Regions from separate parts of the Ammoniphilus soli genome, predicted to be linked through region 4. Evidence: riboswitches for the same ligand, from Rfam matches in the RefSeq annotation. Region 4 holds a riboswitch; each other region holds the start of a gene.

Region 1 (8,063 bases), on a different contig from region 4:
TCGGTAATCCACTATTATTGTTGGAACAGCAAAATGAGGGTTTCGCTTTAGGCTTGGCCAAATGGGAGAAGCGATCGGTTGAGGAACCTACGGCTGAAAGCACTGTCCGGGGACCACGCGATGGATTTACGGAAACATTAGGAGTTAATATATCCCTGCTGCGAAGAAAGCTTAGAAGCCCTAAATTGAAAATGAAAACGATGAAAGTGGGCAGCTATACCCAGACCGAGGTGGCCATCGCTTTCATCCAAGATATTGCTGATAAAACGTTAATCGAAGAAGTGATGAATCGGCTGCAGCGAATCGATATCGATGGGATCCTGGAGAGCGGGTATATTGAGGAAATGATCGAAGACAATCCTTTTTCGCCGTTTCCCCAAATCTTAAGTACGGAACGTCCTGATGTTGCCGTTTCCAGCTTGCTGGAAGGGAAGGTCGTCATTTTGGTCGATGGAACCCCTTTTGCTTTAGTGGCTCCAACGACTCTCTATTCTTTATTGCAGTCTAGCGAAGATTATTATGAACGATTTTGGATCGGAACAGCCATCCGCTGGCTGCGGTATTTATTCGTGGTGATTTCCCTGCTGCTGCCTTCCTTCTATGTAGCGGTTCTTACCTACCATCATGAGATGGTCCCGACTACCCTTCTGATTAGCATGGCATCTTCACGGGAAGTCGTGCCGTTTCCGGCTCTGGTAGAAGCGTTGATCATGGAGATTACATTTGAAGCGCTGCGGGAAGCAGGGATCAGGCTGCCTAAACAGGTTGGCGCTGCCGTCAGCATTGTAGGAGCCTTGGTCATCGGTCAAGCGGCGGTTCAGGCCGGGTTGGTTTCCGCTCCTATGGTTATGGTGGTAGCGATTACGGGCATTGCCTCCTTTACCATTCCCCGCTACACAGCCGGGATTGCCTTAAGGATGCTGCGCTTCCCGATGATCATTCTTGCAGGAACGCTCGGATTGCTCGGAATTATGATTGGGATACTCCTCATCCTGATCCACTTAAGCACCTTGCGTTCCTTCGGTGTGCCTTATTTGACTCCGATGGCTCCGATGAAGGGGCGGGACATGAAGGACGTCCTGATGCGGGCACCCTGGTGGATGCTGAACACACGCCCGCACTTAACCGGAAAAGATAACCTTTACCGGCAGGCTCCTGGCAATAAACCGAATCCCATCCATGGGGATGACAAGACAAGTGCAAGAAAGAAGTGAAATGAATGCGACTGAATCTTTCTAACTACCGTCCCATTGTCTTTCCAATGAAAAAAATCAGCCTGATTCTTTTTCTTTGCCTGAACCTATGTTTGCTTACAGGCTGCTGGGATCGAACTGAAGTCAATGATTTGGCCATTGTGACGGGAATTGGCTTGGATCAACAGAAGGAGAAGGGAATCGAATTGACTATTCAAATGTTTGTTCCGAAAATGGTAAGCGGAGGCCAGGCAGGAGGCGGAGGAGGAGGTGGAGGAGGTGGTGGAGGAGGAGAAACCCTCTACAGGTCCGGGACGGGAACGACGATTGCGAATGCTCTCGCAAACCTTCAGGAGAAAATTCCACGGGAGGTTTTCTGGGGTCACACCAAGGTCATCGTGATCAGTGAGAAGCTGGCGAAAGAAGGCATTCGCGAACCGATGGACTACTTGGCCCGTCATCCTGAGCCCCGCCTGAGGGCCCATGTATATGTCAGCAAGGGCAAAGCAAAGGATGTCATGGCTTTGCTCCCCCCTCTGGAACGAAGCTCCGCGGAAGTGCTGAGAGAATTGTCGGAATCCGAAATATTGATAGAAACAACCTTAAAAGATTTCCTGCAGATGCTAATCAGTGAAGCAGCTACAGCGGCCGTCCCGATGGTCGACATCTTGCCGCCTCAGAAGGGGCAAAGCAAGCTGCAATCGATAGGCTTTGTTAACCGCACGGCTATTTTCAAAAAGGATAAAATGATCGGTCATATTGATGCGAGGCTGACAAGAGGAGTTCTTTGGCTGAGAGACGAAATCGAACAGGCCACTATTACGGTGAGGCCGGAAGCGGCGAAGGGAGGGCATGTCTCGGCAGCTCTGATTCGTGCCCATACAAAGCTGCTTCCCGAAATCGAAGATGGGAAATGGAAGATGACCGTTAAAACGGTAGCGGAAGATGATTTGGTTCTCAACGGCACAAATTTGAGCCTAATGGATCCCGAAATTACAAATATGGTAGGAAAGGAATTGGAAAAGGAGATTGAAAATCGCATCCAATCAACACTCCAGAAAGTTCAAAAAGAAATGAGAGCGGACATCTTCGGATTCGCAGAGGCTTTTTATCATAAGTATCCGAAAGAGTGGGAGAAAATGAAAGACGAATGGGATGATGTCTTCCCCAAGGTGGAAGTCAAGGTAGAAGCCAAAGTGTATGTGCGCAGACCCGGTTCGTCGACTGCTCCGCAAGGATTGCCTGAAAAAGAGGTGAAGAAAAAATGAAAATTGTAGCCGCATTGGGGATCACCATCATTGTTGCCCTTATGGCGCTATTTCAAATCGCTAGACTGGATCCCCAGAAAAACCAAAAAGAAAAAGCTGCTTTTTTGGCACTAACAGCGGCAGGATGGCTTCTCTCCCTCCTGCTCGTATTCTTTCCGGACATGCCGGGGCCCAAGCAGTTGATCATGACGATCTACAAACCCTTTGGGAAAATTTTAGAGCAATAAAAAGCGAGGAATTTTAACGGTATCCTCAAAAGAGGGAAAAGAGGTGAAAGCATGCTGGAAAAAGGAAAAATTTCCGCTTTGCAAATGGGAATCATCATGTATCCGGTAGTTGTAGCAACTGCCGATCTTTTGGTTCCGGCGATTACCACGAAGTACGCCAAGCAGGATATGTGGATCTCTCCCATTTTGGCTTCCGTTACCGGGTTTCTTGTTGTGTACACAGTAAATCAGTTAAACAAGGCCTATCCGCAGGAGACCATCATTCAATACAGCGGACGCATACTCGGTCAGATTCCAGGAAAAGTACTCGGGTTTCTGTTTTTGCTATTTCTTCTGTTAACAAACGGTCTTATCATTAGACAATATGGAGAATTCATCGTCGGCAGCTTTCTTACGAAAACGCCGTTGACATTGATCATGGGCAGTATGGTACTAACCTGTGCCCTTGTTGTGCGCGGTGGATTAGAATCGTTGTCAAGAGTAGCCCAGATGATCGTACCGGTGGTGGTTTTATTGTGGGCATTGATCTTTACCCTGCTTATACCGGATATGGAAGTGAAGAACATGCTTCCCATTATGGGGAAGGGAATGATGCCTTCCCTCCTGGGGGCGATTACTCCGATGGCCTGGTTCACCCATTTTGTGCTGCTTTCCTTTTTTCTTCCCTTCTTGACGGACCGGGAAAAAGGAATGAAGTCGGGGATGATATCCGTCATCTGTGTGATGATGACTTTGTTTATCATCAATATAGGAACCCTTTTCCTATTTGGAGGCCTTACATCCATGTTAGCTTACCCGGTGATGAGCGCGGTACGGTATGTTAGTATTGCCGACTTCCTGGAACATCTTGAATCCCTCGTGATGGCGATTTGGGTTGCGAGCGCTTTCCTTAAAATCTCAGCCTATTATTATGCGCTTGTTCTAGGCACTTCTCAATGGTTGGATATTTCCGATTATCGAGTTATCGTCTTTCCGCTGGGCCTTCTTTTGTTGGTTTTTAGCCTTTGGTCGCTGCCAAATCTTCAAGAAGTCAACTATTTACTGACATATGTAGTATTCAATAATTTGGCCTATGAAATGATCATCCCGCTATTACTATTACTCATCCATACCATAAGGAAAAAGATGGTTTCGAAGTAGATTTAAAGCCCAAATGAGTTAGTACCGTAGCAAGTTCCTATCCGCGCATCATTGATTTCTCCAGGTTTCATGGGCCATTCATGAAATATTGGGAGTAGCTAGAGCCCATGGAAGATGAGCTAAAGAAAATTGAAGAGTTGCACAATCTGATACCTGAACATTCCCAAGATATGATTATCCGTTTCACGTCACTGGGGATTTTAACCTATGTATCACCTGCTTCCAGTCTTCATCTTGGTTATGAACTAGAAGAGCTAGTCGTAAAAACGGATAAGAAACTCAGCGGTTTATTAGAAAGTGAATTAATCGATTTTGAATTATTTATAAGGCATAAAAGTGGGAAACGAGTAGAGGTAAGGACTACCCTTTCACTAATTATATCAAAGGGGAATAGGTAGACCTCTCTTTCTTTGTCACAGATATTACAGAACAAAAGCAACCCGAAGAATTCATTAGATCAGAACAGTTATCCGTTGTAGGAGAATTAGCTGCTGGTATCATGTTAGTACACTTGCAAGACAATGCAGTATCAATGAAACCGCTCCAAAAACCGTCACATTTTTCCTTTTTTGCCCATGATATAATTTGGATAGAAATTTAATACTTACAAATCGATAATGGCATACTCACCCGAAAGGGGAGGACGCAAAGCCTACGGGTCTAAGGTGATAAAAGCTATGGCAGCCGGGTTACCGAAATTGTGCATATTCCTTATAAAGAGAACCGCTCAGTTTCATTAGAGTGATCTTTTTTATTTACTGGAGGGGATTAGCATGGTTTCTATTGATGAAATAAGAAAAGAGATCGAACAATTAAGGGCGGAGATGGAGAATAAGGCCATGGAGCATCAATTGAACTTTTTGCACCCGGAAGTCGTCCATCTAAGTCAGTTATTAGACAAGCTGATTGTACAAGTGATGCAGGAGGAGCTAGCCATCCATACATGTGCATAAAATGAGAGCCTACATAATACAAGGCTGTAGGCTTTTTCCTTTTAAATCGTCACTTATTGAACAATTCTTCCCGGTAGCTTATTATTTGCTAACGGAGTCAATAGTTGAGGAGCCATGATGATAGCGGCTCCTCTTTTTGTTCAGCTATTGGGCAGTTATCTTCAGTAAGTTTTATCCCTAACGCCATTTTTTTGTTTTAAAGCAGTTATTCTAAACCCAGAATATCATTTTTGTGTTTTCGTATAGAGATTAATAAGTTAAAACCCAGCCTTATTTGGCTGGGTTTTCTTTTATCCATTTCTCTGCCCACTTTTCACACTCTTCCATCATGGGTTTTAATGATCGACCCTTTTCCGTCAGTTCGTATTCAATGCGGATTGGGATTTCAGGATACACGTTCCTTCTTACAATATCCGCTGCCTCCAACTCCTTAAATCGTTCTGACAACACTCTATCACTGAGGGTTGGGATGATTCTGGATATATCTTTAAATCTGGCTGGACCGTTCATTAAGACACGAATAATTAAACCTGTCCATCGTTTGCCCAGTAGTTCAAAAGCGGACTCAAATGTAGGACAGAGCGTAAAGTCTTTCATGGAAACCACCTCCAATTATAATTTTTTATAAGGTACTTGACGTAAGTAAGTATAACACAGTATGATACTTACATAAAGTTAGTTATAATAAAAAGTCAGTAAATAATAAAAGGTAAAAAGAGGGGGCAGTCTTAATGAATCTTGGTCTTTTAATCATTCGTTTAGTCATTGGTCTAACATTTATGGGACATGGCGCTCAAAAACTGATTGGTTGGTTTGGAGGGTATGGACCGAAAGGAACCGGCGGTTGGATGGAATCCATTGGGATGAAACCCGGTGTCCAAATGGCAATCCTTGCAGGATTAAGTGAATTAGTAGGAGGCTTGCTTTTTGCTGCGGGGTTTTTGACGCCTATCGGCGCACTACTCATCGCTGCTACCATGGTGGTGGCTATTTTGAAAGTTCATGGACAAAACGGATATTGGAGTGATAAGGGAGGATTCGAGTACCAAATGGTTTTGATTGCGGTGGTAATCGGTGTGGCTCTTATTGGTGCAGGTTCTTATTCTCTTGATGCGGTGCTATAAGGTAATTTGAGATGTTTAGATCATTAAAATGGGAAATATAAACGAAAACACAGGAGGTTATCATGATTAAGGTATATCCAGCAGAATCGCGTTTTACAGCAAATCACGGGTGGTTAAAAACTTCTCATAGTTTCTCATTTGCCGAATACTATGACCCGAATAACATGAATTTTGGTTCTCTCCGCGTACTAAATGATGATTATGTAGCCGCAGGCAATGGATTTGGAGCACATCCGCATCGGGATATGGAGATTGTCTCCATTGTTCTAAAAGGTCAATTGAAGCATGAAGATAGTACGGGCGGTTCCGAGATCCTTAGACCCGGAGAAATCCAAAGGATGACCGCAGGAACGGGTGTCGTCCACTCGGAATATAATCCCTCCAACACCGAAGAGGTCAACTTTCTGCAACTTTGGTTTATGCCAGAGAAAAGTGGATTATCGCCATCTTATGAGCAAAAAGCGTATGACCAAAATGTATTGAAAAATAATTTGCTCCCAATCGTTTCGAACCGTGTTCAATCTGAACAGGTCGCGTTCATCCATCAAGATTTGACCTTGTATCTGTCAGAGTTAGACGCAGGAAAAACTCTCACCTTCACCCAAGAGTCAAATCGTAAAATCTTTCTCTTTGTAATCGAAGGCGATCTCGCATTAAACGAGCAAACCAAGCTGAAAACACGCGATTCAGCAAGGATTACTGACCTTACTGAATTGAAAATAGAGGCGAATTCAAACGCGAAATTGATGTTGATTGATTTACCTTAAGTTTTTAAAAAAATAGATCAGGAGGAGAAACAAAATGAACAATCATCAACTAGGAGCATTCATTTTAAGAGTAGTGTTAGGGATTTCCTTTAGCATTCATGGTTTTGTTAAATTCCAAGGGGGCATTGGTAATATTGCTGGATGGTTCGAAAGCATCGGACTTCCCGGATTTCTAGCCTATGTGATTGCAACGATCGAATTATTGGGAGGATTAGCCCTTATTCTTGGATTAGGAACACGATTGGTATCTGCACTATTAGCCATCATTATGATTGGCGCCACTTTAAAAGTGAAATTAGCCGTTGGCTTTTTGGGGAACGGTCAAATGGCTGGATGGGAACTTGATCTTGCGTTCTTGGCTATGGCTGTATATCTAGCTTTAAATGGCAGTTACGCTTATTCCCTAGATAGGACTTTGGGACTTTCAAAAAGAGAAGAAGCTGCTGCTTAACAGATTAACAATTCCCTAGGTTTCTTAGCTAAAAACGATTGGAAGCCACCAAGGAACGCAATAAACGGTGCGCCCGACATGACTCGGGCTTATTTATTAAACAGAAAGGGATGATCATGATGTCTATCCGCATTTCTTCAACAGATCAACAGGCATCCGGAGGATTTGACGAAGGAAAACTGGTAGAGCAGAAGCCTATTGGCTTTCCGGGAGAAGGATCAGCCGTAGACCGTGTGGGAACTTTGTTTTATTGGGCGTGGTTTCAAGCAAAAGAAGATGCCTATCTCCCGCCTCATCCTCATAGAGGATTCGAAATCATTTCCTACCTTTTAAATGGAACCGTGCATCATCAAGATACGCTTGGAAATGAAAGATCTCTTCATACTGGTGGTTTACAGGTCATGCAAACCGGTAGTGGGGTTCAGCACTCCGAAAAATATAAAGAAGGTACTTCCGGATTTCAAATTTGGTTTGAACCATTCATGGGCGAATCCAACTACGTTACACCCACCTATGCTGATTATGAGGATCACGAACTTCCCGTTGTTGTAACGGATGGTGTTACTGTTAAAACCATAGTGGGTGAAAATTCTCCCGTTCACTTAGTGGCAGACTCTAAAATGTGGGATGTCATAATCCCTGCTGGACATAAGTTTGAGCGCGATATACCCAAAAGCTACTCCATTGCAGGTCTTGTCGTGGAAGGTCAGTCGGATTGGCATTTCGAATCTGAAACAAGATCGGTAGATACAAAAGAGTTTGTAGTATGCGAAGCTACTACACCCAGTGCTTTAAAAATCGAAGCGAGCGCTAACGACGATACTCGCCTCATTCTAATTCAAGTGCCAAGTGTGCTCCCTTATCCTTCGTATAAAGAGGTTAAGCTTAGAGTTAAATTAAAAAAAGATGAATAAGTAAAGGCATAAGAGGAAGGAAGTTC
Region 2 (8,063 bases), on a different contig from region 4:
TCAGTGGATATATTGCTCAGGGAAGCTCTCATATTCGTTTCAAAAGCATCCGTCATGTTGGAAATCACTTGTAAAAACTCATCATGAATGGCAGAGGCATTGCTATTAATCAACTGGAGGGCTTCTTCCCTTTTCCCCTCAGAAACGAGGCTAATCACATTCTCTTTATAGGCATTGAATTGTTCGTTGGTTTGCTTTAGATCTTCTACTCTCTTTTTTTGTTCGGTTGATTTTACTTGCGATTCAAGTAAAGCAATGTCTTGTTCAGCAGCATCACTTTCCTTTTGCAAAGCAGATAATTCCCTTTGGATGGAGGGTGGATTATTGAGAACGACGATATTTCTTAAATGAATGGCCTGATTTTTCACCTTGATGTGAATTTGATTCGCTAAAAAGGAAGCTTCGTTGTCGGCAATCAATGAGTCACTCATTTTATGGAGACTGGAAAGCTGGAACCAGCCCATTCCTATGAAAAGGAAAATAAGAATAGGCAAGGCACTCAGCCCTAACAATAATTTGGTTTTAATTTTCATAACGGGAGCTCCTTGCTCTGCTATTTTTTACTGAAGGAAGCTTTTCCTTCTTCAATACAGGTTTGATAGACCTTGGCCATCGCCTGCAGGCGATCATTCACTGTCAGTTTTTGAAAGATACGCGTAATATGATTCTTCACCGTATGTTCACTGATAAACAATTGATCCGAAATCTCTTTATTGCTTAACCCTTTTACGATTAACTCAAATACATCCATTTCCCTCGAAGAAATCGAATATAATTCTTTGGTGTGCTTCAAGGCAAGATCCAGGATTTCTTTATCCATATTGGCTTGATCTTTAGGAACATGGGCGTAACCCCCATCCATTGTCCCTTCTCGTTTTTCAGCTATATTTTCAAAAGAAACTTCCTGACTTTTTGATAAGAAGTCTTCGAACTCCTTGGACGAAACGGGAGGGCTAAAAAGGTAACCTTGAAATTCCTGGCAATTATACTTTCTCAACATATTCAGCTGTTCCTCTGTTTCCACTCCTTCCGCGATCACGGACATCTTTAAGCTGTGTGCTAGTGAAATCATAGTAGATACCAGCGCGGTGCTATCTCCCTGTATATTGGAGATGTCCCGAACGAAGGACTGATCGATCTTTAACGCATGGACAGGAAAACGTCTTAGATAATTCAGGGAAGAGTAGCCCGTCCCAAAATCATCTATGCTTATGCAGATCCCCATCGCTTTTAATTGATTGAGGGTTCGAGTAATGGTCTCTTCATTTCCCATAATGACGGATTCCGTAATTTCTACCTCCAGCAACTCGGGGCTCAATCCAGTTTCAAGGAGAATCCCATGAATGCTGTCACTCAAGCCTTTCTGTAAAAACTGCTGCGCCGAAACATTCACGGCTATGCGAACGGGAGACAGCCCGGCTTTTTGCCACTCCCTGATTTGTTGGCAAACCTCCTTGAGCACCCACTCGCCAATTTCCACAATCTGTCCGGTTTCCTCAGCTAAAGGAATGAATTCTGACGGCAATACCATTCCCCAGCTCGGATGGTTCCAGCGCAATAGCGCCTCAGCACTTCGGATCTGGCCTGAATCCATCTCGACCCGCGGTTGATAAACGAGCACAAACTCCTCCCGTTCGATCGCTTTCCGCAATTCATTCTGCATAATAAAAGTTCTATAAGATTGGATATTCATCCCGGAATGGTACACGTTATATTGATTTTTCCCTTGTTCTTTTGCACGATATAAGGCCGCATCCGCGTTCTTCGTTAGCACAGGGGCATCCTCGCCATCGTATGGGAACACACTGATTCCAATACTTGTTGTTACATATAATTCATAAGCATCGATGTAAAATGGCCTTTTAAAAGCGTCCAATACATGCTCTGCGATTTCGAGCGCGTTCTCCCGATCGGTATCCGGCAAAATTACATTGAACTCATCTCCGCCTACCCTTGCAACCAAATCCCCTTCACGCATACAGGATGCCAGCCTGACAGCAATTTCCTGAAGCATTTTATCCCCAGTGATATGTCCAAGGGAGTCATTGATATATTTGAAACGGTCCATATCCAAATACATCATCGCTAAGGGCTGGTTCTTTTGCTTGGCTTGGTGCAGCCTTTGACTCAGCTCATCGTTAAAAAGCCTTCGATTCGGCAGATCGGTCAAGCCGTCATGATAGGCCATATGGGTAATCATTTCCTCATATTGCTTCTTTTTCGTCACGTCCCGTACGGTACAAGCCACGATGCATTTCCCCTGGACGTATCGTTTTCCGAATTGGATTTCAGCCAGAAATGAAGTGCCATCTGCTCGAGTAGCTTCAATTTCTCTGGAATTATCATAACCCAATATATTTTCTAAATTATTTATCGCTTGAAATGCATCTCGGATATATTTCTGTGATGCTTCACTCCGCAATAATGAAGTTATGTATTGGCCAAGAATCGCTGACTCCTCATAACCAAACATTTTTTCCACAGCAGGGTTTACTTTAAGAATCAAACCCTCTTCATCCAGTATCATCATCGAGTCAATGGATGTTTCGCTAATGACATTGGCTAAAGCCTCAGATACGCGTAGCTTGTCCGTAACGGCAGCCAACTCCGAATAGGCTTTCTTCAGTTCTGTTGTCTTTTCAGCCAGAATATCGGCTTGCTTGGACAGCTTTTGATTCATTTTATAAATTTCTACAAACCCTTCGACTTTCGCCTTTAAAATAATGGGATCAAAAGGCTTCAGGATATAGTCTATAGCCCCAATCGAATAACCGGTAAATATATGCTCCGAATCCATGTTATTCGCGGTGATAAAAAGAATCGGAGTATTTCTTGTTTTTTCGCGAGCCTTAATGATCTTGGCGGTTCCAAAGCCATCTATTCCAGGCATTTGTACGTCTAGTAAGATGGCAGCGAAATCATATTTCAGCAGAGATTTGAGTGCTTCTTCGCCTGATAAAGCCTTGATTAAGTTGTAATCTTCTCTCTCAATAATTGCTTCCAGAGCTAAAAGATTTTCCGGTCGATCGTCCACTAATAAAATATTGATTTTTTCCCCGCTGTCCATGTTAACCTTCTCCACTCCTTTGAATCTCATCTACTATATCTAAAATAGGCGGGCAAAAAACGGACGCTATCCTACTAAAGGGCTATTCAAATATGAATAGCCCTCCGTCTTCACTATTCGGCGGCCTGGCAGTCGTAGTTCATGAAATGACCTTAGACCCATAGCTTTGCGTCCCCACCTTTTGGTACGTTTGCCTTTATCAACAACCTATTTTTTATTTAAGTATATAGTGGATGGACCCTCGGTTCAATGAAGGGAAACAGTTTTAAAGCTGCTAAATAATACCCTGTGTTTTTTCGACAATATTCGGGCGGTGACAGGCACGATCAAAACGATAAAAAGCCGGCATCATTTCTTCCTCCAGCACTCCTGTCATTTCAATATCAATGTCCCCTTTAAATAAAACAATGGCCTTGTCTTCCTTGAGCATTATTTGCCACTCAAACATACCATTTTCTCCCCCATCCTAATGAAAAAGCCAATTCCCTTCTCGATCGATCCGTGCAAAGACATCGTTGTCTGCTGTCAGAAATTGATGCGTTTGATTTCCGATTTGGAGATAGGTTCCTTCCATCACGTACTTTATGCGTATCGTCTGTCCAAAAGGCACATGAATCCTTGTTGGTCTTCCGCCGGGGGTTCCCGCTTCCCCAATATCGGCCCCCAACGCAGCATAAACCTGTCCCCCGCGTACCATGCCGCTTACTTGCAGTCTGCCTCCCGAATGGATTTTCGAATGGATGCACCCTTGATCGATAACGTATACATCGCCGCTGCAATAGATTTCACTGTTTAGCGCATAAGGAATAATGATGCTGGCATCGGATTCTGAAGGGGTGCGGCTCCATTCATCGAGTGCTTTTACCTGTTGGATTAAAGCGGAAAGATCTTTTTGGACACGAAATTGTGTGGGCAGAAACTTCAGGAATCCATTGGATAGCTTGATCACGACTTCCTTAAATCCCTGGTCCAGCCTTTGTTCTTTATCTGCTTTCGCCGTCAAGTCAGACAATTCTTTAACCAGCTTCGGAACCTCACTGAATTTTCGCTCTAGTAAAATACGAATCAACGAGCTTAGTCCCATCCGGGCAAAGTCCGACGTTTTAAAAGCGGCACTTAAATAAAGCTCCTGAATGGCCAAAGCAAGCCCCTCTAATTGGTCCGCTATCTTTCCGAGCAATTGGCCCATATCCTCCAGCAGAAGGTTGCTTTTTCCCGCGGCAAGAGAGCTATTAATCACACTTCCCCGGATCACGATGCGATTTCCGGCTGTAATGATCGCTCGATTGCTCAAACCATGTATGAGGACATCCCCCAGGGCTTCGACGGTCATTCCCTCTTCCGCATTTCCTTGAACCTCGATATCTCCCGAAAAATGCAGATTTCCCGAAGCCAAATCGACATGGGCAGCGTGATATAATCGGGGCACGACGGAAACCCTGGCTACATTCCCCTGGTACTCAATGTGCGGCCTTCCCGAATCCACGGCCACAATTTTCGTCCCGTCTTCGATCAAGTCCGCTCCTTTTCTTGCCTGAACATTCAGTTCCTTCGGCAGGGGTGGCGGAATCATCTCCCCCGTAACCGTCATCCCTGGCTTTCCTGCGGCAGGGGGGTGAACGATCACAATCACCTGGCCTGCATCCACACTGGGAATCGTTTGGATCTCCCGAAAATCCACCCTCCCATTTTCCAATTCCTTTGGTTCGTTTTTCAATAGTTCGGTGTTTACCTTCAATTCCAGCCAACCGTCTTGACCCTGCTCAGGCTCAATCCCTCTGGCAATCTCGAATACACCAGACACCCGGGCTTCACAAGCTTTAAAGACTTCTATCTCTCGTATCCCAGTTTGGATCCCCAACTCCTGCATTCTCTGGACGACCGAAGCGATTTGGAGGTGATTGATGATCTCCTCCTCTTCGGCGAATTCCAGCTTGATATGCGGACTAGGCTCTTGATCCACTAGGGTACGGGTCCGCTTGTACCCCGGCTGGATATGAAGGGTGGCGATCATCTTCCTATCGTCCAATTCGATGGACCAGGTTGTTTCCTTTAGTTCATCGTTTAGATCAACCTTAAACTGGTCTTTTTCCGAGATCACCGTTGGTTGTTTCACGATCTCCCCATTTTTATATAGGGTAATCCCTTTCTTTGGCGTGATCGTAGGATAGTGGGTAGGCGTTTCCTTGCAAAAAATTCTCCCATCCGTGATCCAGGCCTTCCCGATTTCGGTCATCTCCGGCAAGGTGTCCTGAGGTTTAGACGGACTCACCTCCTGATCCTGACTTCGGAGTTGATCCATTGCGGTTTTATCTTCAAGCGATTTTTTTACTAGCCGTACAATGGCTGGTTTAGAGCCGAATATCCCCAGAAACCCTTTCGTCGCATTTTCTATAATCTCAATCTCCACTTCCTGCCTGCGGGCTTCAAGAACCTCCAAACCGATCGTGATGGCTTCGTGGACATCCTTCCCTTTAGAGACAATGACTGAATGGCTCATTCTACCCTCCCTCTCACGATTGAATATAGGTGAATTACATATTCATCTAATCGCGCCTCTGCGTTAATTGGATCTTCTGATATTGAACAATGAGCCTGTCCAAATCCTGGCTGAGCTTGATGACCCTCTCGTCATGCAGGGATTGGACCTCCTTAAAGATTTCCAGCAGTTCACTTTTTTCCTTCTCGATTTCTTTGAACAACTGGAGCAATGGATCCTTCATCGTCTGTCTCTCCTATTCATGGAAAAGTTTAAGGAACCTGCTTTAGCCAATGACGTTTAAATTCCTCCGCTGGGACAGGAGGACTATAGAGATATCCTTGGATCTCATCACATCCTAGTTCGCCTAGGATCTTCAGTTGATCTTCTGTCTCCACTCCCTCAGCCACCACGTTAACTTGAAGATTTCTCGCCAAATCAATGATGGTGGCCGTGATGGCTTGATCCGCCGTATCCGATGTGATGTGTGTGATGAAGGATCGGTCGATTTTTAAAAAGTCAATGGGAAAACACTTAAGATAGCTTAATGAGGAATAGCCTGTACCAAAGTCGTCAATCGATATTTTAAGGCCCATCGATTTTAACTGCTCTATTTTGCACATGGTTTCCTGAACATTCTCAATCATGCAGCTTTCCGTGACTTCCAGCTCCAGCCACTGGGCATCCAGGCCTGTTTCAACCAGTATGTCGCAGATCATGTCTACGAAACCTGAGTTTTGTAATTGCTTTACGGATATATTTACAGCTATGCGAAGAGGGGAATAGCCTGCATCTTGCCATCGCTTGTTCTGTTTGCATACCGTTTGCACTACCCATTTTCCTACCTCCAGGATCAATCCCGACTCCTCGGCTGCTGGAATCATTTCTGCCGGAGCGATCCACCCCTTCTCGGCATGCTTCCATCGCAGCAAGGCTTCAGCACTCACTGCTTGTTTTGAGTCTATATTCACGCGTGGTTGATAATGAAGAGAAAGCTCATCGCATGTCAAAGCTTTTTGAAGATCTCTTTGCAGCGAAAATGGTTCATAGGCTTGTTCATGAAGGATAGGAGTAAAAAATTGAATGTTCTCCCCTCTGTTTTCCTTGGCGCGATACATGGCATTCTCCGCGTTTCTCATCAAGGTTTCTACGTCTTGGGAGCCAACGGGATAGATGCATATTCCCATATGAATATCGATCAAAATTTCGCGATTTTCCAGAACAAAAGGTTTTTCCAGGGCATGAACCATCTTTTCCGCCAGGCTTGCACACTCTTGTAGCCCCTCAATATAGGGAAGCAGGATGGAAAATTCGTCGCTTCCCATGCGAGCCATGGTAGCGTCTTTTGCTATACAACCATTCATCCGATCAACAAAGCTTTTTAATAATGCATCCCCAAAGTGATATCCGTACATATTATTGATGAGCTTAAAGCCCGCCAGATCAAGAAACATCACTCCAAGGATATGCTTTTCCCGATCAGCCACTGCGACTGCACTTTCCAAAAGTTCCTGAAACAGAGTCCGATTGGGCAGGTTGGTTAAGGGATCGTAGAGAGACCTAAACTTTATTTTTTCCTCTGCTTGCTTATGCTCCGTAATATCCGCGGCTGAACCGATCACTTCAAGAACTTTGCTGCCCACTAATACAGGCTGGAAGATACATTCAAGCGTTCTATCGAATAATTTAATCTCCGATTTCATGATTTCTCCCGTGTAGGCCTTATTAACATACTCGTTGAATGATTTGGAAGCCTCTTGCGGGAGTACTTCATTTATCGATTTGCCCATAACTGAACTTGTCATGAAGCCCAGCTCCTTCGCAAGCTGGCCTTCCGCAAAAGTAAAAATAGAAACCCCATCTCTTCTCTTTTTAATCTTAAAAATAAAATGATGTATATAATCCATTATCTGTTTCAGCTCGGAAGGTGCTGGATCTTCTGTCTTACTAGTACAGGACTCCACGACCATGCTTATTCCACTCCATTCTCTCACTTCATAGGCCTAATTAACTAGAATCATTACTTCTATTTTGATGTAAGCAATTGGAAAAATATATCATAATCACCTCCTATTTTTGGTCCTAATATTAAGAAATGAATTAGGAATCCGTTCCTATTGCATGAAGACACAAAGAGAAACTCCCGTTACATAATGCGATTTTCGGGAGTTTCTGACGCCGCACTCCCAAATCATGCTCCTCACCCTCACATTTGGTAAATTCTCTACATTGTATGAAAACTCTTAACCAAATGCCTCCGATGTGTTATCCTTAGTAAGGTTTATTCACAAACTATTCTTAGGACATTTTCCGGAGGGATCTCATAGAAATGAATCGAATATCTACCAAAGACACATTCACCATTGGTCTTATGCTATTTGCTTTATTTTTTGGCGCGGGGAACATGATTTTTCCACCTTCTTTAGGACAAGCAGCGGGAACCAGCCTATGGATCGCGATCCTTGGCTTCCTGGCTACCGGGGTGGGCTTACCCCTTCTGGCCGTTACGGCGATTGC
Region 3 (8,063 bases), on a different contig from region 4:
TGTTAGGGGATTATCTAAATGAAAAAGAAGCCCTCTCAAGAACAAGGCTCTTGAGAGGGCTTCGACAAAATTCAACCATGGTCAGACCCCTACCTGAGGGGTTATCCCCCGAGGCGGGCACAGGGCTTCAGCCGCCGGATTTCGCCGACGTCTGCCTACTAGCTACGGGGCGGCTTGGTCCCTACCCCGGCTGAACTTTCATCAGCTAGTTATGCTAGCTTTGCTAGGCGCGCTGGGTAGTATTTGACGCTTACAGCAAATCCCCAATGTTAAAAATACACGTTTTATTTCGTTTTAATTATTCCGTGTAACTATTTAATTGTTATCGAAGACCCATCAAACTTAGTTAAAGAGAAACCGTTAAACTCCTCATTGTAGGTTTTCCGGTAGTCCCGAAGGATCCCAATTGCAACAGCTTCCCCTAGCTTAAGACCTTCGATCCCATCAGAGCGCCAATGAACACCCGCTGCATCGCGACCAATAGAGATATTGGCGGCAAGTTTGTTTAATTCCCCGCCTATCGTTAAAGGCGGGCCTGAGTAAGGAAGCAACGTGAGGCCATCAAAACTGGGTACCACCGGATTGGGGATAACAAATGATTCGTTAAAAAATGCCTTAAGTATAGTAACCCCTGCCCCAACAATGCAAGCGTGACCTGCGGGATAGGCCGGATGGGTAGGACAGCCTTCCGGATACGCCATAGGCAAAAGGTAGCTGCCATACTTGCTAAACACTTGGGAAATCGCCTGAGAATGAAGAAGTTCTGAATGGATCGGGTAATTGGCAGCCAATATCAAATGGTTGTGAACACGTCCTCCGAACTCCTCAGGCCGAAGTCTGCGATGAACAAGGTATTTTTGGAACCAGGCCGCTCCTAGTGCTGCTCGACCCGCCTTAGCAACCAAATCAAGAATATGGGCGGCACCGAAGGTAACAAAACCGATCTGCGTGGCTGAATTCCTATATGGGTTGCCTAAAGATAGTGCTTCTTTGGGAAAATGGAGCAGAATCAAACAAACGGAAAGAGGACACTGGTAGGTGAAGTCCTGATGAACATATTCGCCCAAATCACGGCCGTTTCGGATATATCGAGGAGTGGGGTCATATAATGGGGATCTTGCAGATGAGCCGTTCTGGATATTCAACCATTCTTCATACAAGGTCATGTGGTTCGAACCGGACACTGTAGTATGATATTTCTGAATGATCGTTGTGGCTCCATACGGTATGTCCTTCCAGAGAAATTGTGAGAGATAAGGCCCAACGATATCACCAGGAGTAGCACTACGGAACAAGGTCCCCGTAGTGACTGCTCCATTCACTTTCGGTCCACGGAAATCGGAAAATCTAGAGAGGTCAACAGCGGCCGCCTGGGTGAGCGGATTAGTGTCGTAATCTGTGAAAGGTACATCGCGGGTCAGGGCCTGCCAATATATTTCAGCCATTTCACTTGCCTCCCAAGCACTGCTGAAGGCCGGCGGAACATCGAGACCCAAATGGTGACAATCTGGACCAATAAGATCAAATACATATGCGGCTTGTGGATTGGCTAGCTTGGCAACACCACCTAGAGGGATGGATTCAAAGTCTTTCGGGTCACCCGTCTTTAACGCCTTAATATAGGCGTTGTAGGCACAGAGGTCAACCTCGCCAAGTCTATTATGCGGCAACCCCTTTGAAAAATTCCCGATTTTCTTTAAAAACAATCGCTCATCGCTATTGCATGGTTGATTAAGGAGCGGACGTTTCATTTGGGAGCGTGCTGCTTTTAAACGAACTAGAAATGCCTTCCTATTACGCTTTTGTTCATTTAATGGCCCGATTACACACTTATTTTTCTTATTACTAGCAGTTTTCTTTCTTGTCCCCATTTTATCACCTTTTCGTATGAAATATCAGTACAAAACCATCATGGGTAAATGGCATTATGTGATCTCCTTTTGGTTATGTGACCATAGAGCCTGTTGGTTTATTAAAATTAATAATCTAAAATTCTGTTCAGTATATTCGTTTCTATTTTATTGTGTATGGGTTATTCTACTAAGTTAATAACCTTATTCAAAAAAAGCTGCACACGCAGCTTTATGGGGATACAAACGTAACATCTATTGTTTGTTCAAAATAGGAAAAATATAGTTGGCGATGAAACATCATGGCCTTATCCGATCCTCCGCTTAAGACAATAATGGCATCCGCGTTCTTTGGTTCTTCCTCAAGTACTAGAAAAGATCCAGCAGACCGAAAGATAGCCAAACAAAAGAAAGATGCTGCCCATCCAATAAAGAGCTGCTGCTTTCCTTCTTCTCATTTTCTTATACATTTTTCTCTACTCCTATCAATTAATTTCCTACCATTGGTTTTCAAAAAGCTAATATACTAAATGAGGCCTGAACGCTTTATACAGTTAGACCTTGTTTTATATCACCATTCGTTACTTAAATAACCTTGTAATCAACGACATTTTTCGACTGGGGTCAGACCCCTACCCGAGGGGTATCACCCCCGAAGCGGGCAAAGTTCCGATAAAAGTTGGTTATATATTACGATAGGCTAACAAAGGAACTACCCTTTGTAACCCTAGCATCTCCCTCCATGTAACACCTCCATACGAATATCACTTGAATCTAAATTAGGCTTGATCACTTATAGATAGTCAGACCTAACCTAAAGTCTCAACTTCTTTCAAGTTACTTAACCTGAGGGGGGGTATCCCCAGAGGCGGACATTCACAATCTAAATCTTATCCTACTTCTTTGAAGCCCTAAATCCAGCTTTACGTGCTTGTTCAGTCGTTTTAAAGCAATACTCCGCTTTTGTTTTATTGTAAAACTGACCACCAGGAACGTGGTATATCCTTTCTCCTTTATTGCTTATATTACCTTTAACTCCTCCGTTACAATAACTGTATGAATGATCGTTAATTACGCCATGATTGGCGCTTGCTACTCCTATGGCTGATAATACAAATATTGAAGAAAGTACAGAAATAATGATTTTTCTTTTCATATAGCTAGTTCCTTTCTACTATATTTAAACCTTTTCCCTTGAGTGAGTATAAATTTCTAGTAAAATTATACTATATTACCATTACCTAATACATATATTATCAATTCAAAGTAACCTTTTTATGTGAACGTAATTAATAATCCTATTCTAATTATTTTCAATGTATCCCTTCATCTTCTATGTTTGCTTTCCAATTGCTGCTTATTCTTTCAACTTCAAGAAAACATAGTACAGAGTCAGAATCAACAAAGAAAGCCGTCCTTTCGGACGGCTAATAATCGAGAATTAATTTTCTATCTCACTGATCAAATTTCTTTCTAATTTTCTCTTTCTGAATAAGGCTTTGATTACTAAACTCTTCTTCAGCTTCGGACACTAAATCCGTGTTTAAACCAGCAGCTACGAGTTCATTCTCCATCTCTTCCAACAACTGGTTAAACTTTAAAGTTATATCTTCCCGAAGCTGTCTTCCTTTAGCTATTATCTCTGAAAAACTACCTTTTCCTGATAATGCATCTGAAACTAATTTGTTTAGACTTGATTTCGCTTCACTTTCTAGCTGTTTAAACAAGGGAAAGTATTTTGTTCTTATATCATTTTCAGTCACAACTTTTTGTTGCTGTTTATTGGTAGTCTCATTTTTAGCATACACTTCTCCAGATAATCCACTAAACGAGATCGCTGCTGCTAGCGCTGAAATCATAATTAATTTAGTAAACCTCATATAGGTTCTCCTTTCGGTAACTGGCTGGCTTATCCTGATATTCTGGATTTAGCCCCTTTTAGTTTTGCGTCCCTAAGTTTCCATAGGTTTGCCTTTATCGATTTGAGTAAGAAAAATCAATGAGTTCGATCAAATCACTAACGGCCCTCCTTATATTATTTTGAAAAATAAATCGAACAGGCCGTTTTATCGGCAGCTGGCTGGCATATCAGTGTGGCTGGGTTAGCCCCTCTAGCTTTGCGTCATCATCTTTCAATGATTTTGCCTTTGTCGTACGATTTATATTTTTGTCGAATTCTATAGAAGATATTACCAATACCTAAGCCTATAAGAACATATCCCATTCGTCCTATCTTTTATTCTTATGGGTAGTCATTAAGACTTAATTTTAATAGTAATAGTGCGTAGAGTCTTTTCATAGTTACCCTTGTTTCTTTCCCCCGAAGTTCCTCCTCGTTTAGGAGAGTTTCTCTTATATTAAAGGCTACTCTTAAAACGGAATACATCTCCCAACTAGAAGGACTATTCTTTGTGAACGGTCCCCTTACTTAGCACGTTCTCCCGTTCTGGGATCGTTCCGTTTCTCGACAAAATCCGGGTGGTGACAGGCACTCAATGGATATCACTCCCCACCTAGGAGAGCGGATTTTGCCCATCTACTACTTCTCTTAACGAAACGCCCTAACACAATAAGGCACTTTCTCTCCTGTCTCAGGAGAAGGACTGGTTACCTCCCGATTCTCCCCAATAAGGAATGACCCCAACTTTCCTCACTGGGGACCCTTTCTCTTATCTCTATTCTCCTCCTATGGGAATCTATAAACAGCTAATCTCTCCTTCAGGAGAGTCTATTTATATAAATATATATTTAAAAGACTTAAATAATAGATAGATTAAAAGATCTTGATGATCAGATCATCTCTTCTCCCAATCGGGGACGGCTCCTGTAGGAACCTCACTCTATCATTGTGAATCCCTTCACACAGAATACTACCATTTGGTTGGTTTTCAATTCTGCATCTTTTTTCTAAAGTGAAATGGGGAGAGTGATTCATATGGACGAGCGTCGAATGATTGGCGAGAATATTGGCAGATTAAGAAAAAGACGAGGGTATACGCAGCTAGAACTCGCAAAAAGCTTGAACAACAGTCTTCAATATGTCCAAAAAATTGAACAGCAAGGAACTTTATCTCTGAAGACCCTAATTAAGTTCTCTCACCCCCTACATACAGCGCCTCAGCTTCTTCTTCCCGACTTTTGGATACCTTTGCCTCTCAATCACGAAGACTTTCTCGAGCAATTGTACTTTTATGCAGCCCAAGCCAAAGATGAGGAACAGCGTCGCCAGATCATCCAAACGCTCAAGAAGCTTGTCCAAGAAGATCCACTCCCCTAACACCCACTTTCAGGAGGTTACCTTATGTCCACGCTTTCTACTTTCCCCTATCTTCCCCTTTATCCGTTTACCCTGTCCGATTGGCTCCCCAAGTTAGGCGAAAAAGCCTTCTTAGCTTGGCTAAACTTCCACAGCTGGAAAGATCAGCTCCACTCGACAGCCCCCACCGTTCTACCCTTTTCCCTGACTCAACTAACGAAGCGACTTAAAGTCGGTAACTCTACATTTTACAATCAGATTCTCCGGCCATTATGGAACTATGGATTGATCGATTTAAGAAAAACACCCGGAACGAACCAATGTCTCGTTACCGTTTACCTCTACCCCGAAAACTGTCCGGAAAAAGCACTCCTGCCACTGACCGCACTCCGAGACTACGACCATGACTTTGTTCCTTGTACCTCTAGCTCACCACAGTCTCTCCCTATTGAAGAGGATACGGTCGCTCCTGAACGGGAAGTCGATCCTCCTAATGGCAAACAGATTAACGCCCCCATTTTAGACAAGCCACAACCACCGGATAACGATGTTCAGCCTGATTCACGCTCACCCATCACGACCTTGCCTAAGCAACCAACCGATCTACCGATCTTCTCCCTTCCACCGATCCTCTATCAAGCCATTCAATCGAATCCCGAACTTCTCCTCCGTAAGGAAAGCATAGAAACGATATACATGAAGTGGAAAGATCACCCCCGCTACACGGACCAAGGATACTTGAATAAGATCCGGACATGCATAAGATATTCCCGAGACAAAGAACGATTTGCCGCTTATCTTCATAAAGCTCTCCAGAACGAGTGGAACACTCCTCTTTCTCCTCCTCCAGCACCACATCCCTATGAAGACCCAGACGGTATTCCGCCTTGTCCTCCCGATGTCCCTATCTATGTCTGGAGACAGATCCATTGCCCTCCGAAAGATCCCGGTAAGCTAACACCTGAGCAAGAAGCCCAACTCTATGATCTGAAAAAAGCATTGGGGGAACTTTAGCATGATTAGACTGAAACAATATGGTAGACAGATGTGCGTCTCCTGTTCTCTTACGGTCGCTTCATTCCTCAATGGGGGACTGTATTCTACACCAGAATCAGGCCTCCAATCCTATCATCATGAATGCTTCCTAGAAAACTTGGCTCGCGCCAAGCAACAAGTTTTCCTCGTGCTGTCCAAATGATGTAACGCAGTTATAAATTCAGACAGTACAACGAATCCAAACCATCTCTCTAGGAGGTAAAGACAAATGAACCAAATAGAAATGAACGAGCATACCGAAGGACTATCGAAAAATGACCCTTGGAGATATTTTCTCATGAATCTATTAGCTCTTGAACTCTTGAAACCTCATTCCCCTCGTTCAACTTGGCCACATATCGAACAGATGGGAGAGACCATGTGCTATTTTCACGCTGGCACCTTTACATATCATAACGAGTTAGGCGAACTCATTTCCGCTCCCTTTCACCTCGCCCATACGGGTCCAATTGCAATCCTTGTAAATGCGCAAACTGAAGAAATTCTCACCGATCTATCCTTCCATACCGACCTTTTCATGGTGGTCGAGAAAAAGCTGGCCTTGATCATGATGACAAGGATAGGTCAAGTCCTGTTAAGAGTTCATGATCCAGCCCTCTTCCAGCTTTGGAAAGGGATCTTTCCCCCGGGACACATTGCCGCGGCTACCCAGTTTTATCATCAATTTAAAAAGGAGCGTACTTCCCATGTTTAATATCGAATGTAAACCCAGCCCTCACTTCACGCCTAACGTTCGACAAAACCCGGGTGGTGACAGGCACGCTGCTGCGCTCATCGTGCTACATACGATGGCCGGGTCGCTAGCGGGAACTCTAGCGCACTTCCAACACCCCAACAGCAAAGTAAGCAGCCATTATGGAGTGGGCAAGAAAGGAGAGATCCACCAGTACGTCCAGGAAACCGATGGCGCCTGGACCAATGGACGGATCTTAAAGCCCTCAGCTAAACAAATCCTTCTTCGTGGCAGCAACCCCAACCGTTATACCATCACTATTGAATTTGAAGGAAAAGATCGAGGCGGAGCCATTGACGAAGCACAGTATCAAGCCGGGCTCTGGCTTATCCGCCAAATCGCTAGTCGCTGGAACATCCCTATGACCCGTGAGTACATTATTGGGCACTATGAAATAGACTCCGTGAATAAACCCAACTGTCCTGGCCCTCTCTTTCCTTGGTCCCGCCTAATGAAAGACCTCGAATCCCCCCACCGTCACGTATCCATCTGCCGAAACGGAAATCCGATTGCCATGGGCTATATTGATAAAGGAACGACCTTTGCCCCCATTCGAAAGGTAGCCGAGGCCTTGGGCTACACCGTAGAATGGGATGAGCTGGATTTTAAAGTGAATTTAACGGGAACTCCTAGAAAATAACTTTGTACTCAAAAACTATAAAATATTATATTTTATTGTTTACAAAAAAAAGAAAGATGATAGTATAAAAGTATCAAAGAAAGGAGGTGAACCACATGCTAATGACCCGTGACATCAAGGAAATCAAGCTCGTCTTCATCAGCGGAATGAGCCCCGATGGCAAGGCCATCCGCAAGACCCGCATCTACAAGAACGTCAATGCTGCAAATGCTACCCTGGAGAACGCCCACGCGTTCGGACAAGCCATGGCAGCCCTATCCGAATGGCCTCTCGATCAAGTCATTCTCTCCACGGATCAAGAAATCATCGAAGTTCTTGGCTAATCTTCATCTTGACTCCCCAGACAGTTCCTCGATTTGATCCCCTAATGAAAGGAGGTGTACCTCATGCCTCGTGAACTTAACGAATCCCTCATCTCTCTGTACTTCAACAAATTGGACGGAAAAACCTTAAAGCTGGACGTCCCCGCTCCCAAAGCAGATCTTACATCCGCAACGGTGAAAGCCCAGATGGAAGCGGTTCTAGCCA
Region 4 (8,063 bases):
AAATGATTTCTAAGGTATCTTCTTGAAACCTTAAGTATCCCTTGATTTCCTCTTTAATCGACTTGATTTGTGCATAGAGGTCCATTCTCTCCTGCCAGGTAATGTCAGAACGCATGACTTCTTCTTTTAACTGTTCCTTCTCAATGATTAATTGTTCAATTAACGGTTTATTTTGGAAACGATAACATTTTGGCATAAGAAGAATGCCTCCCCTTAATCGTTTAATATAGTTTCAAGCCCAACAAACATAGTATTATTGTATATCCAAGCAGTTACATTGTAAAGGCTTTCATGGTTATTTTTTTAAGAGACCACCCAAGTTGCTACTTCACCTCTTGCCCACTCACCTTCCTCAGCTCATTAGCAAGGCGGTTAAATTCATCCTTACTTGCTTTGTCTACAACCAATTCCCAAGCTACACCTGGAAACCTAATGATCTTGTTTGCATCTTCTGGTTTCATCATATAAGCACTTTCTTTTTCTACAAGATCCATAAACCACTGTTTATCGATTCCAGTGCCTGGACAACTTTTTGGTTCCTTTCCGTTGATTAAACACTCACGATGGAATACAACTTCTGAACCTTTACTTCTCCAATGTTTACAAATTTTAATAGCAGTTTCTAACTGTTGTCCAAGCAGTACATCATTCCCTTTATCAAAGTTACCGATCATTTCAAACATAAATGGATGGATATCTTCACTTCCGTTATACCCTATAGCTGATGCAGGCATTTGGTCTGGATTGCGTCCGGTCATAATCTTTCCATCAGGGAATATGGTAATGTGCTGAGCGATATCATCCCATCCTTTTGTTTTAACGTGATAGTCCCTCATTCCATCTTGAAGCTCCCGATGATTATTTCCTTTAAAGTGGGAATGGTTTGGAGAGTGTGTGTGGTGAACATGAATTGCATTGAATTGGGCTGTTAAACTTACATTTTTAAACCAAACTAAAAAAACATCTGCATTGCTGAATAATAATCCATATTGCCAACTCATATACATCACCTCTCTATTCTTATTTATATTAATCTATTAAACTACTGTTATAGTTGTGTGAAAGATAGATAAGAGTCCTTTACCTATTCACCTTCCTCGGATTCATGAAGATGCTGTTATTATAGTAAAAAGAAAAAAAGATCATTCAAACGAATGATCTTTTTTAGCCAACAGTTAAATATGATACTCCACTTTTCAGCTAATCGCTGTACTCCATAAGATCCACATTTGCCTCATTATGTCCTTTAATTAAACTGAAATTTTGGTAGTAAATAGTCCATATCAAAAGAAAAGCGATTATACCGATCGAAAAAAACTTAGCAGCTGAATAAGCAGTACTTATTAAGTAATTCGTTCTGCGCTTTTTCTTATATAATTTCATAGAAATTACATTACTCTGCTCTTTCATGATAATCTCTTCTCTCTTAGCTTGTTTTAGTTCAGAATAATTCAACTAACATAATTATATCTTGTTTTGAATTATTTAAATAGATGCATTAATGAATTTACCCCATTCATTTAAGCAAGCATCTGTATCTAAACCCTAGTTCAGATTGGCAAAGATGGATCGAGCGTTTAGATGAAATGACAAAAGCCCTCCATAGAATAATGGGAGAGCATTCCTATTCATAAATGAGAATTTTATTTTAGCACGTATTCCGCAAGAACACTTTGCAATTCGTAAATATTCAAACTCTTATTAAATTTCTTTTGCAGCGGCTGTGAACTACCGGTCATCCAAATTTTCAACTCAGCATCCAGATCAAAATTTCCAGCCGTTTCAATACTAAAATGAGTTACACTTCTGTATGGAATAGAATGATATTCTACCTTTTTTCCGGTCAAACCTTGTTTGTCTACTAATATTAATCGTTTGTTGGTAAATACAAACATGTCACGAATAAGCTTGTAAGCCCTCTCTACCTCTTCATTCCTTGCTAAAATAGTCGCAAACTCCCTTTTCACTTCATTAATATTCACCTCTGAAGCTTTTCCCATCAAACCGTCTAAGAAACCCATTTGCTCTTCCTCCTCTTCATGATTTGCTTTGCGCCTGTCACAGATACCCACATGTGCTACCTTATATGCAGAAGAAAGTAAAATGACCACACTTTGTGGTCAAAAATGTGGGCAGTCAGTATTTATTCTTCGATTCTCCGCACGACATAAAACAACTTGCATGAAATAAACTCGATGGTTTGATCAATACCTTGATTCAGCATCCTATCTATAATGTGCTGAGGGACCATCCATTCACATTGGTGTATATAATGGTTCTTGGATGCCTACCAAAATGTTTAACTATCACTTGCATTGATGGTCTTTTAAAGTCCCGTTCCTTCAAGTATATCCACATTAAGTACTTACTTTTGCCAAGATCTAAGATGATTTGTATACCCATTTACTCCTCCAATACTACAATTGCAATTGACTATAATAATCGCGTAAAAGCTTGCATTTCATTTTTAAGACAGTAAAAAAAGAACACAAAGCCATTAGACTGTGTCCCAATTCCATTAACAAGTAGCAATTTGTCAGAATTTGATTGAATTTGACAAGAAGTAATTGTTTAAGAAAGAATTCTTATCATGTAAAATAGAGAATGTTGTGAATTTGAGGGCGAATGGAGATACTGGGGAAATGGAGATTGAAGGGAAAATGTACTTTTGCATCAAATGTGGCAAATTACATCTAGATAACAAAACAGAAGTTAAAATTTTCTCAACTGGCTACACATTATTAAATGAAGAAAAAGTACCTTTAGGCATATGTACCTTAAAATTGCTTAAAGAAGAAAATTAGAAAAGTCAAGGTTGAACGGTATCCTCCAATTGTTTGATACGCAAGTTTATAGATCGTACTCTTCGGTACAATTCAATTCTTTCTTGCCAAGTTATTTCAGAATTAATAACTTGGTTTTTTATTTCTTCTTTAATATCATTAAGTTCCTCAATATCGTTTATCGAATTGAGATAAAGTGTAAACTCATCCATATTCTTCACCTTATGTAAATTTTACCTTTAACATTGTTTATACTCCTATTTTGTTGTTTTGTCTAGATTTTTTATAAAAAAATTACGAACATTTTATTTATATATAATACACAGTATACTGTATGCGATTAAAAAAGATGTTAGCCAAAAGACCAACATCCATTAACATGCAACAGGGGAGTTGCAATTTATACTAGAGATAGGGTGTTTAGAATTTTTATAAACTTGTTTTCCATATATGTAACCATTCAAAATATGGAACTACTTCTCCTCTTGTCCACTCCACATCCTTAATTCAATAGACAAGCTATGTGCCTTATTCTTATCCTGCTTACTTCCCACTCACCTGGATCATACTTCGGTTATATCTAAAATATAGAAATTTCGAAAATATTCCGCTTGAACAAATCGCTAATGATCTTGAAAGAACCACCGCTACCATAAGAAGATTGTTAAAAGAACTTAAAGAGCATGTAGCCTCCGTCGAATCCTCCTACACAGCTAGGTGGATTTTTGGTGTTTGTTAGAAAACAAAAAGATCATCCCGAGTATGTCCTCGAAATGATCTTGTTATTCGCAAAGCAACTCATAGATATTTCTATACGCCTTACTTAAAGTTAACTCAATAATATCAATTTCTTTATGAGTCAGTCCATAATCCTTGATTAACTGATCTCGAAACTCCATACTAACCACATCATTAAAATTGTTGGAGTCCATTCGCATTAAATCAATAATATGCAGAATCTGTTGTTTGCTATATCGGTTCATTTTTACCCTCCATATAATAATTGAAGGGGACTTTTGGCTTTGGCAACTGGCTGGCAAATCGGATTAACCAATGTAGCCCCTTTAGCTTTGCGTCGCCATCTTTCGATGGTTTTGCCTTTAAAATTAATTTCAATTTTACCATAAAACTGGTATTGTAGTTAGTACATTTGGCACGGACAAAAAAATTTTTTTCGTCGAAATAAGATCAATCAAATTTTTATTGAACACTGTTGTACTGATCGATCAGTTCATGCAATGATTTTTCAACATCTTTCAACTGTTTAACCACTTCTTCGTCCGAAATATTCCCTTTACTTATGTTGTGTCCAATATCGATTAACTTACCATTCATGATAGCCAATTTTTCCATAGTCTCAAATTTTTTTCGCACAGTTATTCTCCTTCTTGTAAGAAATAAAATAATACATCATTCGTGCGTTTGTTCCTATTATACACATTATTATACAAAATCCTTCTTATTACCTACAACGGAAATAAAATACCTATAAATGATTTGATAATAGATTCTTTAGAATTGTCAAAAGTTAGTTTTGGTTAGGTTTTTAATATTGCACCTTATAGAAAAAAGCCTCTGAACTGTTACAGAGGCTCAAAAAATGTGTTATTTTATTTATTAAATATACTCAGAGAAGCCATTGGATAAGCGTTTAGATTTAAAATATGCATATCATGGTAATCACCATGTGCAGAATCCAAGTTGGGACGTTTTAGAGTCAAAGGTAACAGACATGATGTCAGAGTTTCTAAAAGGAACTTAGTTGACCTCTGCTCCCCTCTTCCTATCTTAGAATAAAAAAGAGGACATCAGTCCAATACCAATGCCCCCAACATGGACTAAATGAATTCTACAGTTAGCGTTTAACCTTGCGGCTATGGTTATTGACCACCTAAGTTGTGGTCAAAAAAATTACTTGGGCAAAAATGTGGGCATTTTGCAAACAGATTTTTATTCTTCAATTCTCCGCACGACATAAAACAACTTGCATGTAATAAACTCGACGGTTTGATCAATATCTTGATTCAGCATCCTATCTATAATGTGCTGAGGGACCATCCATTCACATTGGTACTGAGAAAACCGATAAATTGCATCCCCTACCACTTCCAATTTTATACCTTGTGCAGATAGGCCATCTTGCATCATCTCTTTAGCCTGCATCTCAGGTCCCCCTCATCCTAGATTTCTCTCCAAGTTTATTATACTACTAGAATGATAGGTTGTGCTCCCAAAACTGTAGCAATTCTATAATTTTTTTCAATTGTTCACCATTTGGCTAAGGAAGCAAAATAGTTTGTCCGGCATGGATCGTCGGACCGGAAAATCCATTGCTCTCCCTAATTAATTGTACAGCTTCTTCACGAGTGCGTTCCGGATAAAATTGCCCTGCAATAGCCCATAAAGTATCTCCCGGTTTTACCGTGTATAAAAGCCCCTCAGGCTTGGCAACGGGTATTGATTCAGCTGTACCGTCATGCTCTTGATTCACAAGCATAGCTTGTCCATTATCATCTCCATACAAGAAAAAGGTAAACCAAAACACACAAAGAATACTAAGCGAGAGCAGAAGAATCATTCCTTTGTTCGTATCCCATAACCTAGCTAGTTTAGATGATTCCTCCGAACGACCGTTTTCCTGCTTGTCCCATTCATGATAGAAATGAATATTCATAATAGAACCCCCTCTTGCTTTCCTATCACTACTATATGAACAAGAGGTAGAGAGTATGATTAAATAGCAATAACCAGAGAATAAAAAAGAGAGTGTCCATAAAAGCAAGCTTTAGGACACTCTCTTTTTTATTGTTCCAAACTAGCGATAGCTATGACCACCCGCCGATTTTTTTGTCTTCCTTCTGGAGTGCCATTGGATGTAATCGGTCTTGTATCCGCATACCCCATGGAAACGAAGCGATCTGGCTTTAGCCCATGCCTCTCAATGAAGAAGCGAACAACCCGGCTTGAGCGGGCAGCAGACAGCTCCCAATTGGAGGGGAAGACCAAGTTGGAAATCGGTTGATTGTCCGTATGCCCCTCTACAATAATCTCATTGGGAAGCGTTTGAAAGAGTTCGGCCAGTTTGCCAAGGAAAGGGATCCCGTTAGGGAGAATTTCTGCTTCCCCTGATCGGAACAGAAGCCCGTCCTGCAATACCAATTCAACTCCTAGCGGAGTTCTTGTCGCCTGCACTTTCATCTCCAGTTGATGTTCACGAAGAAACTCTTGCACTTTCTGGGTGATTTCATCCAGCTGCTCCTGGTTTCTTCTTTGAATCTCCTGGTCTGTTACCGATTTGGGCAGCCCGGTTTGATCGTTTGGATCATCTTTCACTTCTTCCCCTCGAACCATCTTCCCCTGAGTGTCGAATTCGATAATCGACTGATTATATTCGAACGGAGCATTATTCGTAAAGGATTCCAGGAAAGCCCGAAACTTTTTGGCGTCCAATTCAGAAAAGGCAAAGAGCAGCACGAAAAATACGAGAATTAGGGTCATCAAGTCAGAAAAAGTTGTCATCCACATGGGAGCGCCCTTAGGCGGTTCTTTCTTGTTTCGCCTCATTTCTCATCTCTCCTTTTTCCCCTTCAGCCTTCATTCTCGCTTGCGGAGGAAGATAAGAGGTCAGTTTTTCTTCCAATACCTTTGGGTTAATTCCTGAAGTAATCCCGATAATTCCTTCAATCATGATTTGCTTGACAAAAACCTCTTCTTCCGTATTTTGGGCTAGCTTATTGGCTATGGGGATAAAAATGAAGTTCGCTAAAACCGAACCATAGAACGTAGTAATCATGGCGACAGCCATACTGGGTCCAAGGCTGGACGGATCACTCAAATTTCGCAGCATGAGCACCAGTCCAATCAGCGTCCCGATCATCCCCCATGCCGGCGCCAGTTCCCCGGCCTTATCAAAGATGGCTCTTCCTCTTGCGTGGCGATCTTCTAAAGCCATAATCTCTGCATCCAAAATGTCTCGCAAAGCTTCTTGCTCTGTACCATCGACGGCAAGCGTAATCCCTTTCTTAATAAAATCATCCTGCATCTCTTCCAGTTGATCCTCTAAAGCCAGCAATCCTTCTCTTCTAGCCGTACCCGACAAGCGGACAAAATCGTCTACAAGCCTACGCAAGTCATACTCCCTTGAAGAAAAAACCTTCTTCGTAATAGGAAACATCTTTTTTATCCCTTCGATCCGAAAGGATATCAACATGGAACAAGCTGTTCCCCCGAAAACAATAAGTACGGAAGGAATATCAACAAATCCTGTCGCTCCCGCCAAACCGCCTGCGACTAAAATGGATGCTACTAGTATGACTGTTCCTGCGGCTAAGCCAGCAATGGTCCCTATATCTTTCTTTTGCATCTTTCTCTCTCCCTGTGGTGAGTTACCCTATCATCCTGACTTCTCCACGGGGCAAGCCCTGTGGGTTCTATGGGTCACATATTGCTTCTCACTATTCGTACATGGATAGGCGTTCTGTGGAACACTTAAACACTTTAGAGATAGGAACTCACAATAGGGGTGATACCCGACGAACAAGCGATCCACTGACCACATTAGCGTTCGTCTTCTCTCCAAAAAGAAGAAGGAAGCGAAGTCGAACTCCCCTGGATATCGAACTAAACTGCTTTTTTTCCCTTAAGTGAAGGAAACTTGATTCCACTATTCATGATGACCTTACGATGAAGGGTTATTTCTTCTATACATTGATCATGTTGAACGATAAAACGTTCAAAGAATTCATCACATCGTTGTTTGTTTGGTTTTTGCAGATCATCTTCTGCACAATACAGAAGAAATGCAGAATATAAATCCCGTTGTATTTTTACCCTATGGGGAAGGATATGCCATCGTTGAGATAAGGGTTTCTTGATTACTCCATCTAATACATGATCATACTGACTGGCTTTAAATGACCAGGTGTTTACCTCTTTTACGGTTCCGCCTGTTATCTCAAAACGGTATTTGGCTTGTTGGATGAAGTAGCCCGGACTTCGTTTGCCGATGCTTTTTCCAAAGCGCTTTCGCCGGTTATATTTGCCGGTCTTCTCGTCGATGGTGACTTCTTTTGCTTTCTTTTGAAGTCCCTGGATATTCATCGATTCGATCAGCAATTCATCACCCATCGCACGCAATCGGTTAACCTCTTCGTTATGAGCGTACTTGCGGCTTTCGGCTGCCTTCCGGTGTAATTCTCGAAGTTGGGATTTGGCTTTTCGATGCCGTTTGGAAAGTCTCCATTCCTTCTTTCCTTTTTTCACCGTACCATCTGGATTGTA

Evidence for each region. A riboswitch is a leader RNA that binds a small molecule or an ion and turns the genes downstream of it on or off. The one in region 4 is predicted to bind cyclic di-GMP.
Region 1: it holds a riboswitch for cyclic di-GMP, as region 4 does, so the genes downstream of both, ABLT31_RS23060 (Spo0E family sporulation regulatory protein-aspartic acid phosphatase) here and ABLT31_RS10005 (hypothetical protein) in region 4, are expected to answer to the same signal.
Region 2: it holds a riboswitch for cyclic di-GMP, as region 4 does, so the genes downstream of both, ABLT31_RS21425 (EAL domain-containing protein) here and ABLT31_RS10005 (hypothetical protein) in region 4, are expected to answer to the same signal.
Region 3: it holds a riboswitch for cyclic di-GMP, as region 4 does, so the genes downstream of both, ABLT31_RS21140 (hypothetical protein) here and ABLT31_RS10005 (hypothetical protein) in region 4, are expected to answer to the same signal.

What each region holds. Positions count from the first base shown of each region.
Region 1 covers NZ_JBEGDL010000013.1:147,171-155,233, reverse strand. The annotation lists gene ABLT31_RS23085 (spore germination protein) at 1-1,214, shown strand, start outside; gene ABLT31_RS23080 (Ger(x)C family spore germination protein) at 1,220-2,461, shown strand; gene ABLT31_RS23075 (hypothetical protein) at 2,458-2,688, shown strand; gene ABLT31_RS23070 (GerAB/ArcD/ProY family transporter) at 2,740-3,828, shown strand; gene ABLT31_RS23065 (PAS domain S-box protein) at 3,936-4,226, shown strand; cyclic di-GMP riboswitch class I at 4,438-4,525, shown strand; gene ABLT31_RS23060 (Spo0E family sporulation regulatory protein-aspartic acid phosphatase) at 4,602-4,781, shown strand; gene ABLT31_RS23055 (winged helix-turn-helix transcriptional regulator) at 5,052-5,378, opposite strand; gene ABLT31_RS23050 (DoxX family protein) at 5,513-5,905, shown strand; gene ABLT31_RS23045 (pirin family protein) at 5,968-6,672, shown strand; gene ABLT31_RS23040 (DoxX family protein) at 6,707-7,123, shown strand; gene ABLT31_RS23035 (pirin family protein) at 7,162-8,037, shown strand.
Region 2 covers NZ_JBEGDL010000012.1:66,599-74,661, forward strand. The annotation lists gene ABLT31_RS21420 (response regulator) at 1-533, opposite strand, end outside; gene ABLT31_RS21425 (EAL domain-containing protein) at 554-3,067, opposite strand; cyclic di-GMP riboswitch class I at 3,184-3,272, opposite strand; gene ABLT31_RS21430 (hypothetical protein) at 3,342-3,515, opposite strand; gene ABLT31_RS21435 (flagellar assembly protein A) at 3,534-5,567, opposite strand; gene ABLT31_RS21440 (aspartyl-phosphate phosphatase Spo0E family protein) at 5,614-5,790, opposite strand; gene ABLT31_RS21445 (sensor domain-containing protein) at 5,819-7,540, opposite strand; gene brnQ (branched-chain amino acid transport system II carrier protein) at 7,876-8,063, shown strand, end outside.
Region 3 covers NZ_JBEGDL010000012.1:11,159-19,221, forward strand. The annotation lists gene ABLT31_RS21125 (vanadium-dependent haloperoxidase) at 312-1,871, opposite strand; gene ABLT31_RS21130 (hypothetical protein) at 2,083-2,253, opposite strand; gene ABLT31_RS21135 (sunset domain-containing protein) at 2,746-3,006, opposite strand; gene ABLT31_RS21140 (hypothetical protein) at 3,305-3,730, opposite strand; cyclic di-GMP riboswitch class I at 3,743-3,833, opposite strand; cyclic di-GMP riboswitch class I at 3,919-4,006, opposite strand; gene ABLT31_RS21145 (helix-turn-helix domain-containing protein) at 4,786-5,127, shown strand; gene ABLT31_RS21150 (hypothetical protein) at 5,152-6,120, shown strand; gene ABLT31_RS21155 (hypothetical protein) at 6,122-6,304, shown strand; gene ABLT31_RS21160 (hypothetical protein) at 6,371-6,856, shown strand; gene ABLT31_RS21165 (N-acetylmuramoyl-L-alanine amidase) at 6,849-7,535, shown strand; gene ABLT31_RS21170 (DUF1659 domain-containing protein) at 7,631-7,858, shown strand; gene ABLT31_RS21175 (DUF2922 domain-containing protein) at 7,922-8,063, shown strand, end outside.
Region 4 covers NZ_JBEGDL010000003.1:439,444-447,506, forward strand. The annotation lists gene ABLT31_RS09980 (hypothetical protein) at 1-196, opposite strand, end outside; gene ABLT31_RS09985 (peptidoglycan recognition protein family protein) at 324-1,001, opposite strand; gene ABLT31_RS09990 (PH domain-containing protein) at 1,644-2,021, opposite strand; gene ABLT31_RS09995 (DUF3973 domain-containing protein) at 2,616-2,804, shown strand; gene ABLT31_RS10005 (hypothetical protein) at 3,566-3,766, opposite strand; cyclic di-GMP riboswitch class I at 3,805-3,892, opposite strand; gene ABLT31_RS10010 (hypothetical protein) at 3,984-4,118, opposite strand; gene ABLT31_RS10015 (hypothetical protein) at 4,734-4,946, opposite strand; gene ABLT31_RS10020 (LysM peptidoglycan-binding domain-containing protein) at 5,062-5,457, opposite strand; gene ABLT31_RS10025 (flagellar motor protein MotB) at 5,586-6,347, opposite strand; gene ABLT31_RS10030 (MotA/TolQ/ExbB proton channel family protein) at 6,319-7,146, opposite strand; gene ABLT31_RS10035 (hypothetical protein) at 7,404-8,063, opposite strand, start outside.